2 regions of the Streptomyces sp. NPDC104381 genome follow, and region 1 is predicted to be linked to the other one. Evidence: riboswitches for the same ligand, from Rfam matches in the RefSeq annotation. Region 1 holds a riboswitch; the other holds the start of a gene.
What was found. A riboswitch is a leader RNA that binds a small molecule or an ion and turns the genes downstream of it on or off. The one in region 1 is predicted to bind cobalamin.
Positions count from the first base shown of each region.

Region 2: linked by a shared signal. The riboswitch ahead of ACZ607_RS18305 (energy-coupling factor ABC transporter permease) and the one ahead of metE (5-methyltetrahydropteroyltriglutamate--homocysteine S-methyltransferase) in region 1 are both predicted to bind cobalamin.

Region 1 is NZ_JBVJNK010000005.1:370,537-378,211, forward strand. It holds gene metE (5-methyltetrahydropteroyltriglutamate--homocysteine S-methyltransferase) at 1-1,440, opposite strand, end outside; cobalamin riboswitch at 1,600-1,819, opposite strand; gene ACZ607_RS19425 (glycoside hydrolase family 43 protein) at 2,137-3,690, shown strand; gene ACZ607_RS19430 (ABC transporter ATP-binding protein) at 3,716-4,804, opposite strand; gene modB (molybdate ABC transporter permease subunit) at 4,801-5,661, opposite strand; gene modA (molybdate ABC transporter substrate-binding protein) at 5,658-6,482, opposite strand; gene ACZ607_RS19445 (polyprenyl synthetase family protein) at 6,902-7,675, shown strand, end outside.
Region 2 is NZ_JBVJNK010000005.1:111,232-118,906, reverse strand. It holds gene ACZ607_RS18330 (SDR family NAD(P)-dependent oxidoreductase) at 1-679, opposite strand, end outside; gene ACZ607_RS18325 (response regulator) at 885-1,541, opposite strand; gene ACZ607_RS18320 (class I SAM-dependent methyltransferase) at 1,791-2,606, shown strand; gene ACZ607_RS18315 (caspase, EACC1-associated type) at 2,647-4,236, opposite strand; gene ACZ607_RS18310 (hypothetical protein) at 4,250-4,705, opposite strand; cobalamin riboswitch at 4,896-5,078, shown strand; gene ACZ607_RS18305 (energy-coupling factor ABC transporter permease) at 5,109-5,819, shown strand; gene ACZ607_RS18300 (energy-coupling factor ABC transporter substrate-binding protein) at 5,816-6,172, shown strand; gene cbiQ (cobalt ECF transporter T component CbiQ) at 6,177-6,926, shown strand; gene ACZ607_RS18290 (energy-coupling factor ABC transporter ATP-binding protein) at 6,923-7,675, shown strand, end outside.

The DNA of each region.
Region 1 (7,675 bases):
GATCTCGGCCTTGATGCGCTCCTCGTACCCGGCCGCGTCGATGCGTCCGGCCCGCAGGTCCGCGCGGGCGGTGCGCAGTTCGGCGGTCTGCGGGAACGAGCCGATGGTGGTCGTCGGCAGCAGGGGCAGCCCGAGGTGCGCGCGCTGGGCGGCGGCACGCTCCCCGTACGGCTGGGAGCGGCGGGAGTCGGCGTCGGTGACCGCCGCGGTCCTGGCGCGTACGGCGGGGTCCCGGGTGACGGGCGAGTTGGCGCGGGAGGCCAGGTCGGCCCGGTTGGCGGCGAGTTCGGCGGCGATGGCGCCGGTGCCCTGGGTGAGGCCCTTGGCGAGGGTGACGATCTCGGCGGTCTTCTGCCGGGCGAAGGCCAGCCAGCGCAGGACCTGCGGCTCGATGTCCCGTTCGGCGGCGGTGTCCAGGGGGACGTGCAGCAGGGAGCAGGAGGGCGCCACGTCGATGCGTCCGGCGAGCCCGAGCAGGGTGCCCAGGGTGGACAGCGACTTCTCCAGGTCGTTGATCCAGATGTTGCGCCCGTCGACCACACCGGCGACCAGCCGCTTCCCGGGGAGCCCGCCGGCGGCGGCCAGGGCGTCCAGGTTCGTGGCGGCTGCACCGGTGAAGTCCAGCGCGAGCCCGTCCACCGGCGCCTTGGCCAGGACGGTGAGGGCCTCGCCGAGCCGGCCGAAGTAGGAGGCGACGAGCAGCCTGGGCCGGTCGGTGAGCGAGCCGAGACGGTGGTAGGCGCGCTCGGCGGCGTCGAGTTCGGCCCCGGTGCGGTCCTGGACGAGCGCGGGCTCGTCGAGCTGCACCCAGTCGGCGCCGGCCGCCCGCAGGTCGGCGAGCACCTCGGCGTACACCGGCAGCAGGCGGTCCAGCAGGGTGAGCGGGTCGAAGTCCGCGGCCACACCGGGGGCGGGCTTGGCCAGGAGCAGATAGGTGACCGGGCCGACCAGGACGGGCCGGGCGGCCGCCCCCAGCGCGACGGCCTCCTTGAGCTCGGCGACCTGCTTGGCGGAGTCCGCGGTGAACACGGTGTCCGGGCCCAGCTCCGGGACCAGGTAGTGGTAGTTGGTGTCGAACCACTTGGTCATCTCCAGCGGGGCGACGTCCTGGGTTCCGCGCGCCATCGCGAAGTAGCCGTCCAGCGGATCGGCGGCGACCGCCTCACGGTGCCGGTCGGGGACGGCCCCGACCATGACGGTGGTGTCCAGTACGTGGTCGTAGTACGAGAAGTCCCCGGTCGGGACCTCGTCGACGCCGGCGTCGACGAGCTGCCGCCAGTTCGTACGGCGCAGATCCGCGGCTGTGGCGCGGAGGGCGTCGGCGGTGACCCGCCCCTTCCAGTAGCCCTCGACGGCCTTCTTCAGTTCCCGGTTCCGTCCCTGCCGGGGGTAGCCGTGGACGGTGGACCGCGCTGCCGCGGTCGCGTGCTCGGTGGTCACGGAGATCTCCTTCGCGAGATGAATCCCTGAGATCCCGGCGACGGGACGAGGGCACGAAGGGGTGACGCACAGGGCGGGAAGCGTCGGACGACGCGGAGATCCGCCAGGTGTGCACGCCGACCCGCCCACGAGGTCACCGGGATGTCCGCGCACGATTCGTCCGTGCGCGGGCAGTTGGCAGGTCTTCGGACTCGCGGGCACGTCCTCCGTGAGGACACCTAATGGCCGTCGCTTCCCAGGTCCGGTACGTCGGACCCAGTGCTCATGACGGCGGTCGTTCCCGCTCACCGCTGCGGGGCAGTCCCGGAATTCCACCGGGTTCCCTCTTACGACGCATCCCGCCTGGCGGACGGGGCGAACCAGCTGCACCCGCAAGCCTACGGGGCGTTCCGAGGGCGCGGTGCGTCAGGTCCAGCATGCGGATGGCGCGTCGCGGGCTCACGCGGGTCCCGTATCCGGCCCCACCGGGCGGAGGCGGTCACGGGCGGGGGTCCGGCCGCTCCACCCATGTCCGCGCTCCGGAGCGGCCGGGTCGGGAACGGGCGTCGAAGCGATTCGACACGCCACCCCGGCAGGCAACCGGGAGCAGCAGGGCCGGAATTGTCCATTGACACCCTTCCGGTGGACTGGCACCGTCGAAGCGCTTCAACGATCATGGCCGTGGGTCTCGGCCCTGGCCGACCCCGAGGACGGACCGTGGCGTTCTTCGACAATCCCGTGATCCCGGGCTTCAGCCCGGACCCGAGTATCTGCCGCGTGGGCGAGGACTACTACGTGGCGACGTCCAGTTTCGAATACGTGCCCGGAGTGCCGCTGTGGCACAGCAGGGACCTGGTGCACTGGCGGCTGATCGGGCACGCCCTCGACCGCCCCTCGCACCTGTCGCTCCCCGACACGGCTCCCGCCTCCTGCGGGGTGTACGCGCCCACGCTGCGGCACCACGACGGCCTCTTCCTGATGATCACTACCGTGGTGGCCGGCGCGGGCACCGTCCTGGTCACCGCCGAGGATCCCGCCGGGCCGTGGTCGGATCCGGTGCCGGTCGGCATACCCGGCATCGATCCCGATCTGGCCTGGGACGACGAGGGGAACTGCTGGTGCGTGTTCTCCCACGACGGGATCCGCGGGGTGCGCATCGAGCCGGGGACGGGCGAACTGCTCGGCGAGCCCGTGGAGATGTGGTCGGGAAGCGGCCTCCAGTACCCCGAGGGCCCGCACCTCTACAGGATCGGCGACTGGTGGTACCTGCTGCTGTCCGAGGGCGGCACGGAACGCGGGCACGCGATGTCCGTGGCCAGGGCCCGCACCCTGCCGGGGCCCTTCGAACCGCACCCGGACAACCCCGTCCTGTCCCATCGCAGCACCGGACACCCCGTGCAGAACACCGGCCACGGTGACCTGGTGCAGGCGCACGACGGCACCTGGTGGATGGTGCTGCTGGGCACCAGGCCCCGAGGCGACACACCGGGGTACCACGGCATGGGCCGGGAGACATTCCTGGCACCGGTGCGCTGGGAGGACGGCTGGCCCCTGCCGGGACCGCTCGAACTCCGTTCCCAGGCGCCCGGGTTGACCCCGCACCCCTGGCCCGCAGAGCCGCACCGGGACGACTTCGACACCCCCGCCCTCGCACCCTGCTGGGTGTCGCTGAGGCGTCATGACCCGGATGCCGCGCGCCTCGACGAGCGGCCGGGCCATCTGGTGCTGCACGCCCGGGCCGACGGCATGGAGAAGCCCGGAGCGCTGTTCGTCGGGCGGCGCCAGCGCGACGCCGACTGCGTGGCGCGGACCCGGGTCGACACCGGTGAAGGAGGCCGGGGCGGCCTCGCCGTACGGCTCGACGAGGCACACCACTACCAGGTGGAGACGGAGAACGGCACGGTGCGCGTGGTCGCCCGGATCGGTCCCCTGCGTCAGACCGTGGCCGAACGGGACGTACCCGCCGGGCCTTTGACGCTGCGGGTCGACGTCACCACCACGGACGTCCTGCCGCCCACCGTCACCGTACGACCCACTGATCCCGGTCACGCGGAGCAGTCGGGCCTGCGCGTCGGCGGCCCCGACACCCTCCGCCTCGGGTACGAGACCGACGACGGGCACGTCGAGATCCTCGCCGAACTCGACGGCCGCTACCTCACCACCGAGGTCGCGGGCGGATTCACCGGCCGTGTCGTCGGCATGTACGCGACCCGGGGCGCGCCGGCCTTCGACTGGTTCGAGCTGAGGCCGGCCCACCCGGAGCCGGCATGACGGTCCTCGGCCCCGAAGGAGGGGCTCAGACCGGATAGGCGTGCGTCTGCGTCGCCTTCACCGTCGCCCAGACCGCCGCGCCGGGGCGCAGGTCGAGCTCCGCGGCGGCGACCGTCGTCAGGTCCGCGGCGAGCGGAAGCTCCCCGGTGAGGTCGGCGCGGATCTGGTCACCGTGGGTCTCCAGGCCCGCGATCTCGCAGTGCCAGAGATTGCGGGCACTCGCACCGGCGGGCCGCTCACGGTGGAGGGTGACCGCGTTCGGCGGGAAGGCGACGAAGACCGGGCCGGACAGGTCCTCCGTGGTGGTGACGCTGGGACCGGCGTCGAGCCGGACGGTGTGGCCGTCCGCCGTCCCCCGGAAGAGGTTCAGGCCGACCAGCTGAGCGATGTAGTCCGTACGGGGATGGCGGGCGATGTGGGACGGCGCGCCCTCCTGGACGACCCGGCCGTCCTCGACCACGACCAGGCGGTCGGCCAGCACCATGGCGTCCAGCGGATCGTGCGTGACCAGCACGGCCACGGCCTCGAACTCGGCCAGGTGACGCCGCAGTTGCGACCGCACCTCCAGGCGGGTGCGGGCGTCCAGCGCGGCCAGCGGCTCGTCCAGGAGCAGCAGACGGGGCCGGGTGGCCAGCGCGCGGGCCAGGGCGACCCGCTGGGCCTGCCCGCCGGACAGCTTGCGCGGTCTGGCGCCGGCATGGTCCGCGAGTCCCAGACGGCCGAGCCACTCGGAGGCCTGCGCCCGGGCCTCCGCCTTGCCCGAGCCGTGGCAGCGCGGTCCGAAGGCCACGTTGTCCAGCGCGGTGAGGTGAGGGAAGAGCAGATAGTCCTGGAAGACGACGCCGACGGGCCGGGACTCCGGGGGCGTACGCTCCAACGCCTGTCCGTCCAGCAGCAGATGGCCTTCGGTGAGCGGTGTCAGACCGGCGAGGGCCCGCAGGGCGGTGGTCTTGCCGGCGCCGTTCGGGCCGAGCAGGGCGACGACCTCGCCGGGCGCGACGGCCAGCGCCACATCGAGGCGGAACGTGCCGCGCCGGACGACGAGACGGGCGTCGAGGCCCTCTCCGCGCACATCGGGGCGGGGGCCGGGAGCGGTGTCGTGGGTGTCGGTCATCCTGCTGTCATCCAACGGTCGCGCAGGCCGGCCAGCACCGCGACGGACACGGTGAGCAGGACCAGGCTGAGGGCGATGGCCGCCTCCGGGTCGCTCTGCAGCGCCAGGTACACGGCCAGCGGCATGGTCTGGGTGCGGCCGGGGAAGTTGCCGGCGAAGGTGATGGTCGCACCGAACTCGCCGAGGGCGCGGGCCCAGGCCAGCACGGCGCCCGCGGCGATGCCCGGGGCGATCAGCGGCAGCGTGACCCGGCGGAACGCGGTGAAGCGGGAGGCGCCGAGCGTGGCGGCGGCCTCCTCGAAGCGCGGGTCGGCGGCGCGCAGGGTCCCCTCGACGCTGATGACGAGGAACGGCATCGCGACGAACGCCTCCGCGATCACGACCCCCGCCGTGGTGAACGGCAGCGTGATCCCGAACCAGTCGTCCAGCGACTTCCCGACGATCCCGTTGCGGCCGAGCGCCATCAGCAGCGCCACACCGCCGACCACGGGGGGCAGGACCAGCGGCAGGGTGACGAGGGCCCGTACGAGACCGCGCCCGCGGAAGTCGACGCGGGCCAGCAGCCAGGCCAGCGGCACCCCGATGACCAGGCTGACGGCCGTCGCGGCCGTGGCGCACACCAGGGACAGCTGGAGCGCCTGCCAGACCTCGGCACTGGTCAGCAGCTCGGGCAGACTGCGCCAAGGAGCCCGTACGAGCAGGGCGACCAGCGGCACGATCAGGAACGCCAGACCGAGCAGGGCGGGCACCAGGAGCGGCAGCGGAACACTCCGGGCGCCGCCGGTCCGGACACGCCGGCGCCCCGGCCCGCCCCGGAGGGGGCCGGCCGCGGCGACGGGCCGGTCGAGCTCGGTCACGGCTTGAGGAACCCGGCCTCGGTCAGGACCTTCTGGCCCTCGGAGGACTGCACCAGGGCGATGAACGCCTCGGCGGCGTCCGCGTTCTGCGTGTCCTTGAGCCGGGCGATCGGGTAGTCGTTGATGGCGTCGGCCGATTCGGGGAAGTCCACGCCCTCCACCTTGCCACCCGCCGCGTGCACATCCGTCTTGTAGACGACGGCCGCGTCGGCCTCCTTCAGCTCGACCTTGGTCAGAGCGGACTTGACGTCCTGCTCGTAGGAGACCGGGGTGAGCTTGAGCCCCGCGGCGTCGAGGGCCTTCTGGGCGGCGGCGCCACAGGGCACCTCCTTGTCGCAGAGGACCACTTTGAGGCCGGAGTCGGTGAGGTCCTTCAGGGAGGAGATCTTGTCGGGGTTGCCCGGCAGTGTGGCGATCTCCAGCTGGTTGCGGACGAAGGTGGCGGGCGTGCCGGAGGCGTCCCCCGCATCGGTGACGATCTTCATCGTCTTGGGGCTGGCCGAGGCGAACACGTCGGCCGGAGCGCCGCCGGTGATGCTCGCGGCGAGGGAGTCGCTGCCGCCGAAGCTGAAGGTGACCTTCGTGCCGGGGTGTTCCTTCTCGAACTCCTTGCCCAGGGTCGTGAAGCTCTCCTTGAGCGACGCCGCCGCGAACACGGTCACCGTGCCGGACAGCTTGTCCGACGGGGAGGCGGACCCCGAGGAGTCCGACGCCGACGAGGAGTCGTCGGACGACGAACAGGCGCTCAGGGCCAGCAGGGCGGCGGCCCCCGCGGCGGCCGTCTGAAGGGTCCGGCGGGTCCGGCGCGCGGTACGGGTCATCACGGGTCTGCTCCCTCTTCGTCCTGACGGGCACGACCACCTGCGGTCCTGGCGGACCCGTTCATGGACCGGTGCGCGCACGCGCGGCGGCGCCCCCGGTCCGGCAGGCGTGCATAGGCTGATCATACTGCCGCAGATGCGAGGGAAAAGTCCCTTGTCACTTCGCATGACGCGCAATCGTGATCGCCGTGGTTGGCATGTGCGTTCGTACGGTCTCCAAGGCCGGAGGTGCGTCACGGACCGGCGGGGGACCGGTCCCCGCTCCGCCCGCCGCCCCCACCACGCCGTTCGGCCCGCCGTACGGGTGAACTCCGCTCCGACCGGGCCGGGCGACGGGCAGGCATAGGGGCATCCGCGGTCCTCGCGGCCGGAAGCACCGGTGGACGCGGAAGCGGACAACCGAGCGAAAGGGGCTGTCCATGCTCGGTCCACGGGCGACGAGGGACACCGCGGACGCGGGCCCCGGCGGGGTCCCGCGCACGGCGGCCGAGGCGGCAGCGGCCGTCGACGCCGTCCTCGCCGAGCACCTGCACGACCGGGTGGCGGAAGCCCGGAAGGTGGACGCCGTGTTCGCCGACGAGGTGGCCTCCCGGGTGGCGGCGTTCGTCCTGCGCGGCGGCAAACGGCTGCGGACGGCCTTCGTGTGGTGCGGATGGCTGGCTGCCGGCGGGACCGGCGACCCCGGGACACCACTGCGCGTAGGGGCCGCCCTGGAACTGCTGCAGGCCTGCGCACTGGTGCACGACGACGTCATGGACGAATCGCCGGTCCGCCGGGGCGCGCCCGCCGTCCACGCGGACTTCGAGCGTGCCCACCGGGCCGGCCGCATGCGGGGTTCCGCCTCGTCCTACTCCGCCACCGCCGCCGTGCTCGCCGGGGACCTCGCGCTGGCGTGGGCCGACGACCTGCTCACCGAGACGGCGCTCGCCTCCCCCTACGGCGAACGGCTCCACCGGGAGTGGCAGGCGATGCGGGGCGAGATGGTCGCCGGGCAGTACCTGGACATGCGGGCCCAGGCGACCGGATCCTCCGACCCCGCCGAGGCCAGGACCATCGCGACCCTCAAGAGCGCGCTCTACACCGTGGCGCGGCCGCTCGCCCTCGGCGCGAGCCTGACGGAGGCCGGCGCGGGCGTCGTGGACGGGCTGCGGTCCGCCGGGCGATGCGCGGGACTCGCCTTCCAGCTCCGCGAC
Region 2 (7,675 bases), 260 kb from region 1:
CCGGTGGTCGTGACGGGGTCAGGGAGTCCAGCGCACCGCCGGGGTGTGCCAGCACGCTCGTCACCGTGCTGCCGGCGGCGCGCAGGCGGCGGTCGAGTTCGATGCCGAAGTACATCTGGGCCAACTTGGAACGCCCGTAGGTGCGTTTGGGCCGGTAGTCCTTCAGGGACCGCAGATCGTCCAGGTCGATCCGCTCGGACTTCGCCGCGAAGCTGCCCATCGTCACGATGCGGGCGGCGGGCGCGGCCGACAGCAGCGGCATCAGCCGGTGGGTCAGGGCGAAGTGCCCGAGGTGGTTCGTGCCGAACATGAGCTCGTGGCCGTCTCCGGTCTCCTCGCGCGGCGGGTCGTCGAGGGCGACGCCCGCGTTGTGGACCACCGCGTCGAGGCGGTCCTCCTCCAGCGAGTCCGCCACCGCTCCGAGCGACGAGAGGTCGGCGAGGTCCAGCCGTACGGCCCGTACGCGCGCACCGGCGACACGTGCGCGGATCGAGGCCATGGCGACCTCGGCCCTGGCGAGGCCACGGCTGCCGATCACGACGGTGGCCCCGGTCGCCGACAACTGTTCCGCGACGAAGTACCCGATGCCCGCGTTGCCGCCGGTGACCAGGAAGACGCGGCCGTCGGCGCGGGGCAGTCGCCGGACGTTCCAGGGCGGGGCGGAGGAGGTGGTCGGCATGGCGGCGGGATCCCTTGCTGTCGAGGCCGGTGCTGCTGCGGGAGGGCGGTGACCGCTCCCCGCGCAGCTCGCCGACCACGTTTCCACCGGCCACCGACGTATCGCCTACGGATTCCGCCGGGCCGCCGACACCGCTCCGACACGGAGGGCGGCGCCGGGTGGCCGGGTGCTCGTCCCCTGCCCCTGGGCCCGGTCCCGCCGGGGCTCATCCCCGCCCGTCGACCAGACCGGATTCCCAGGCCCAGGCAGCGATCTCCACACGGTTGCGGGCCGAGAGCTTCATCTGCACATTGCCGAGGTGGGTCTTCACCGTGCCCACCGAGATGGACAGTTCGGTGGCGATCTCGGCGTTGGTCAGCCCTCTGGCCACCAGACGCACCAGGTCCTTCTCCCGTGCGGAGAGCGCGGTGTGAGGTTCCTTGGGCGCGGGCACGGCGTTGTTGAGGCGCCGCAGCAGCCGGACGGTGATGGCCGGGCTCACCAGCGCCTCGCCGGAGGCCGCCGCTCTGATGGCCTCGACCAGCAGGGCGGGGCCGGAGTCCTTGATCAGGAAACCGGAGGCGCCTTCGCCCAGGGCGCGCTGGACGTACTCGTCGTCGTCGAACGTCGTGACCACGACGACCTTCGGCGGATTCACGGTGCCGGGGCGGGTCAGTCTGCGCAGGGCCTCCAGACCGTCCATGCGCGGCATGCGGATGTCCATCAGCACCACGTCGGGCCGGTGGCGCTCGGACAGCTCCACGGCGAGCACCCCGTCCGCGGCCTCCCCGACGACCTCGATGTCGTCCTCGGCGGAAAGGATCATCGCGAAGCCGGCCCGGACCATGGCCTGGTCGTCAGCGATCAGTACGCGGATCGTCATGACGCCCCCGCCTCCGCCGCGACCACCGGATGCGCCGCCTCCGCCATCTCTCCCACCGTCCCTCCCGCCGGCCGCACGGAGCGGCCGGGCCGTTCATGATCTGTCCATGCCCCGCCCCAGGAGCATGTCATGATCAGCGCCGCGGCCACCTCGGCAGGGACCCCGTGCCCGTCGGCAGGGTTGGCACCGGGTGGGCCCCACGTGGTGGACTTCGAGTCCGGCGGGCGGCGAGGGACGGTGAGGCAGGGCATGGCGGAACACGGTACGGAGCACGGCTCCGAGCACGGATATCTGCTGGACAACCAGCAGTCGGAGGCGGGCATCCGGTTCGGTGCGCTGGCCGAGCTGTTCGACCCGGTGACGTTCCGGCACGTCGACCGGATCGGCGTCACCGAGGGCATGCGGTGCTGGGAGGTCGGAGCCGGCGGCCCCTCCGTCCCCACGGGTCTCGCCGAGCGCGTCGGCGCCTCGGGGCGGGTGGTCTGTACGGACATCGACGTGTCCTGGGCCCAGGAGGCGGCCTCCGATGTCGTCGAGGTCCTGCGCCACGACGTCGCTGCCGACCCTCCCCCGCCGGGTGGTTTCGACCTGGTGCACGCCCGGCTGGTCCTGGTGCACGTCGTCGACCGTGCCGAGGCGCTGCGTCGCATGGTCCAGGCGCTGCGGCCCGGTGGTGTGCTGCTCCTGGAGGACGCCGATCCGGGACTTCAGCCCCTGCTGTGCCCGGACGAGTCGGGGCCGGAACAGCGGCTGGCCAACCGTCTGCGGTCCGGGTTCCGCGAACTGATGGCGGCGCGCGGCGCCGATCTCGCGTACGGCCGGACACTGCCGCGGCTCCTGCGCGATGCCGGCCTGGACGACGTACGGGCGGATGCCTACTTCCCGATCACCTCGCCGGCCTGCACCGTGCTCGAGGCGGCGACCGTCCGGCAGATCCGGGGCCGGCTCGTGGCGGCGGGCATCGCGACCGACGAGGACATCGACCGCCATCTGGCGAACGTCGCCACCGGGCGGCTGGACCTGGCGACGGCCCCGATGGTCTCCGCCTGGGGGCGCCGCCCGTAGGGCGTGTTCCGTAAGTCCCGCCGGCCGAGCGCCGGCGTCGTCAGAGGAGTCCGACGAGGTCCGCGAACCAGTGGCCGTAGACGTCGCTGCCGGCCAGGGGCGGCACGATCAGGCCCGCGAGCAGGGCGAGGGGGGATCCGACCAGCAGCAGCGACGCCGGCAGATCCGAACGGGTCGTCATCTGTTCCTTGGTGGGGACCGTCGAGACCATCCCCACGGCGAAGGCGACCACGACGACGAGCAGACCGAGCACGCCGAAGACGACCATCCTGACGACGGACGGCCCGGGGTCGGCCTGCAGCGCCGCCATGTATCCCGCCGCGACAACGGCGATCAGCAGAGTGACGGCGAGGGTGACCACCTGGTCACGGAAGTAGACCCTCCGTCTCCTCACAGGCGCGGATTCGGCCTCCGCCGGCGACTCGGCCTCCGCCGGGGACTCGGCCTCCGCCGGAGACTCGACCACCGGTACGGGACCGGCCTCCGGTACGGGACCGGCCTCCGGTACGGGACCGGCCTTCGCCGGGGACGTGACCTCCGGTGCGGTCGGCAGGGCCTCGAGGGCGCGGAGGTAGTGGTACGCCTCCCCGAAGGCGGTCGTCTCCTCCGGGCTTGCCCCCAGTGCCCTGACGAGGTTCTCCAGACCGGCCCAGTGCGCGGGCAGGGCGCGGCCGGACAGCCACCGCTCGACGGTGGACTCCCCCTGGCCCCCGTCCGTGGCGCCGACGGCATCCTTCCCGAACGCCACGGCGAACATCGCGGCCGGTGGCCAGTCGGCTTCTCCGGCCCTGGCCCTCAGAGCCTTCAGCTGTTCCCCCAGATCGGAGCGGGAGGTGACCTGGTCCAGCCGGTCGAGGATCGGGGACGGCTCCGGCGCTGAAACCCTCTGTGTCCTCGCCGCCTTCGCGATGGTCACCCGGTATTCGAGTTCCGCCCACATCTGCGGCCGCTGCCTCACCCCGGCTGCGAGGATCCGTTCGTAGACGTAGTCGTACAGCTCGTGGACACTGATCGCCCCGTCCCTGTCGAGATCGGCCTCCCCGGTGCGGAGGCCTTCGATCACGGCTCCGGTGAACCTGGACCTGCCCGGCTCCAACGCGCTGACGTGATCGCCCTCCCAGGCGTATTCGGTGCGGTTGGTGGCCGTGATGACCGCACGCCCGTGCCCGGCCAGTTCATCGCGTACGTGGACCGTGGTGTCACCCTTGGTGCCGTGCAGGAAGGCCCCGCTGTAGCAGCAGTCCAGGAGCAGGACGATGGACCGGGCCCGGCACCGGCGCATCTGGATCTGCAGGAAGGAACCGGAGACGGCGGTGGAGGCGAGGAGCTTCTGGTCGGTGTCCCGCGCCGCGAAGTACAGCTCTCCGTTGTCGTTCTTGATCCCGTGGCACGACAGGTGCAGCAGCAGGAGGTCGTCCCGGCTCCGGTCGAGGAAGAACTCCTCCATCGCCCGGCTCACCTCGCCGTGGCGGCCGTCGATCACCGTCCGCACGGCGAAGTCACCGACCTGAGGGTCGCTGAGCACCTCGGCCAGACCTTCGGCGTCCGGCGCCGGCGAGCGCAATCGGCTCAGACCGGGGGTGTCGTAGCGACCGGTCGCGATGAGCAGGGCAAACCGGCCCCCGGGCATCGTGTGTCCCCCTTCAGACTTGCTCGGCCGTCCCGGATCGCGGCACCGATGCGTCCGGGCCCGGGCGTGGCACGGTTTCCACCGCGCTGCGCGATGGGGTGTGCCGGGAGATGAACTCCTCGATCAGTCGGCGCTGGTCGGCCGATGACACGGCTTCCACCTCCAGGCTGTCCTCACCCACGGTGATGCTGATCCTCCGGACCGGCCGGTTCTCGATCCACGCGTGCAGCAGGTGCACCAGACTACGTACCACGAACGGCGCCGCCGTCACCAGCAGGGCACCCAGGGTGATCACCTCGCCCGGTTTGGCTCCCTCCGGCGCCCCTCCCGCCCGTTCCAGCACGACGCCGTCGAACTCCTGCTCCAGCAGGTGCTCGCGCAACGCGAGCGTGCACGACTCCAGTTCCTCCGGATCGCTGTCAGGGCCGCCCTCGAGCACCACCCGGATCCGACTCGCCGTACTGCTCACTGTGCCCCCACGTACTCGACGAGCGATCAGCGTAGCCAAAACTTCCCCGCGGTACCCCGGCCAGGGGCGATTCGCGTACACGCGGCGGGTCGACGTCATACGCCGGGGTGCGGCTCGCACCGTCGGCCGCCTGCTCGACCGCCCTCTCCCAGGGGTGTCGGGCGCGCTTGTCATCGTCCCCCACCTGGCACTACTGTCACCACGCCTTGGTGATCGGGAAATCGGTGTGATGCCGGTGCGGCCCTCGCCACTGTGATCGGGAAGTCCGGCTCCGGCCCTCGCGGGCAGCCACTGGGTCCTTGTGACCCGGGAAGGCGGAGTTCGGGCGGTGGTACCCGTAAGCCAGGAGACCGGCCAAGGCACTTCAACCATCCACGAGGTGCTGGAGAGGGTCTGCTGAGCCATGCACATAGCCGAGGGTTTTCTGCCTCCGGCGCACGCGATCGCCTGGGGTGTCGCGTCCGCGCCGTTCGTCGTCCACGGAGTCCGGTCACTCACGCGTGAGGTCAGGGAGAACCCTGAGAGCACGCTGCTCCTGGGGGCCTCCGGGGCCTTCACGTTCGTACTTTCCGCTCTCAAGATCCCTTCTGTGACCGGGAGTTGCTCGCATCCCACGGGTACGGGTCTGGGGGCCATCCTGTTCCGTCCGCCGATCATGGCGGTGCTGGGCACCATCACCCTGCTGTTCCAGGCGCTCCTGCTCGCCCACGGCGGTCTGACCACGCTGGGCGCCAACGTCTTCTCGATGGCGATCGTCGGCCCCTGGGCGGGGTACGCGGTCTACAAGCTGCTCCGCCGGTACGACGTACCGCTGATGGTGGCGGTGTTCTTCGGCGCGTTCGTCGCCGACCTGTCGACCTACTGCGTCACCAGCGTGCAGCTGGCGCTCGCCTTCCCGGACCCGGGCAGCGGGTTCCTGGGCGCGCTCGGCAAGTTCGGCTCCATCTTCGCGGTCACACAGATCCCGCTCGCGGTGAGCGAGGGGCTTCTGACGGTGCTGGTCATGCGACTCCTCGTGCAGTCCAGCAAGGGGGATCTGACCCGGCTGGGCGTGTTCCTCTCGGGCAGGCAGAACCGGACCAGGACGGCCGAGACCGAGGCGGTGGCCCGATGAACAGGAACACGAAGATCAACGCCCTTCTGCTGGTCGTGGTGGCCGCGCTGGCCGTCCTGCCGCTGGCCCTCGGCCTCGGCGACGGCGAGAAGGAGCCGTTCACGGGGGCCGACGCCCAGGCCGAGACGGCGATCACCGAGATCGACCCCGACTACGAGCCCTGGTTCTCCCCGCTGTACGAACCGCCGTCCGGCGAGATCGAGTCGGCGCTGTTCGCCCTGCAGGCCGCGCTCGGCGCGGGCGTCCTCGCCTACTACTTCGGCCTGCGGCGCGGGCGCCGTCAGGGCGAGCTGCGGGCGGCCGTGCGGCAGGACGGCGATGCCGTCGGGGAGTCCGCGGCCCGGGGGAACTGAGCGCGTGCTGCCGATCGACGCGGCGGCGCACAGCTCTCGCTGGCGCCGCCGCCATCCCGTGGACAAGGCCGTGCTCGGTCTGGGTCTCACCGTTCTGGCGATCTCGCTGCCGCCGTGGCCCGGTGCCGCCCTCGTCCTCCTCACCGCCGTCGCCGTGCTGCTGGGGCCGGCCGGTGTGCCCGCCCGTCAGCTGTGGCGCGCGTACCGGGTTCCCCTGGGCTTCTGTGTCACCGGCGCGGTCACCCTGCTCGTGCAGGTGGGCGGGCCGGGCGGGTTCGTGGCCCTGGCGGACGGCGGGCCGGTACGCGCCGGGGAGCTGCTGCTGCGCACGTCGGCGGCGTCCCTCGGGGTGCTGCTGTTCGCCTTCACCACTCCGATGTCCGATCTGCTGCCCCGCCTGGTCAGGGCGGGGGTGCCCGCGCCGGTGGTGGATGTCGCGCTGGTGACGTACCGCATGAGCTTCCTGCTCCTGGACTCGGTGCGCCGGATCCGGGAGGCGCAGGCGGCCCGGCTCGGGCACACCACCCGGGCCGCCGCCTGGCGCTCGCTGGCGGGGCTGGGCGCCACCGCCTTCGTCAGGGCCTTCGACCGTGCGGCCCGCCTCCAGGCCGGGCTCGCCGGGCGCGGTTACGACGGGACCCTGCGCGTCCTGGTGCCCGACGCCCGTGTCTCCGTCCGGTTCGTGTCCGTGAGCGTCACCCTGCTCGCGGCCCTCACCGTCCTGACCCTCGCCCTGGAAAGGCCCTTGTCATGAGCGACCCCGTGCTGCTGTCCCTGCGGGGCGCGTCCTTCGCGTACGAGGACGGCCCCACCGTGCTCAGCGGCCTCGACTTCGAGGCGCGTGCCGGGCGTGCGCTCGCCCTGCTCGGCCGGAACGGCAGCGGGAAGACCACGCTGATGCGGCTGCTCAGCGGCGGGTTGCGGCCGCGCGACGGGCAGTTGAGCGTCGAGGGGCGCCCGGTGACGTACGACCGCAAGGGGCTGACCCGGCTGCGCACCACGGTCCAGCTGGTGGTGCAGGACCCCGACGACCAGCTGTTCGCCGCGTCCGTCTTCCAGGACGTGTCGTTCGGGCCGCTGAACCTGGGCCTGCCGGACGCCGAGGTGCGGGCGCGGGTGGACGAGGCGCTCACCGCACTCGACATCGGTGCGCTGGCGGACCGGCCCACCCATCTGCTCTCCTACGGGCAGCGCAAACGTGCCGCCATCGCGGGCGCGGTCGCGATGAGGCCCCGTGTGCTGATCCTGGACGAGCCGACGGCCGGGCTCGACCCGGACGGCCAGGAGAGGCTGCTGGCCACCCTCGGCACACTCCGCGACAGCGGCACCACGGTCATGATGGCCACCCACGACGTCGACCTCGCCCTGCGGTGGGCCGACGACGCCGCGCTGCTCACGCCCTCGGGTGTCCGTGCCGGGCCGGCGCCCACGATGCTCGCCCGTACGGATCTCCTGCGGGAGGCGGGGCTGCGGCTGCCGTGGGGCGTCGCGAGTGCCTCGCTG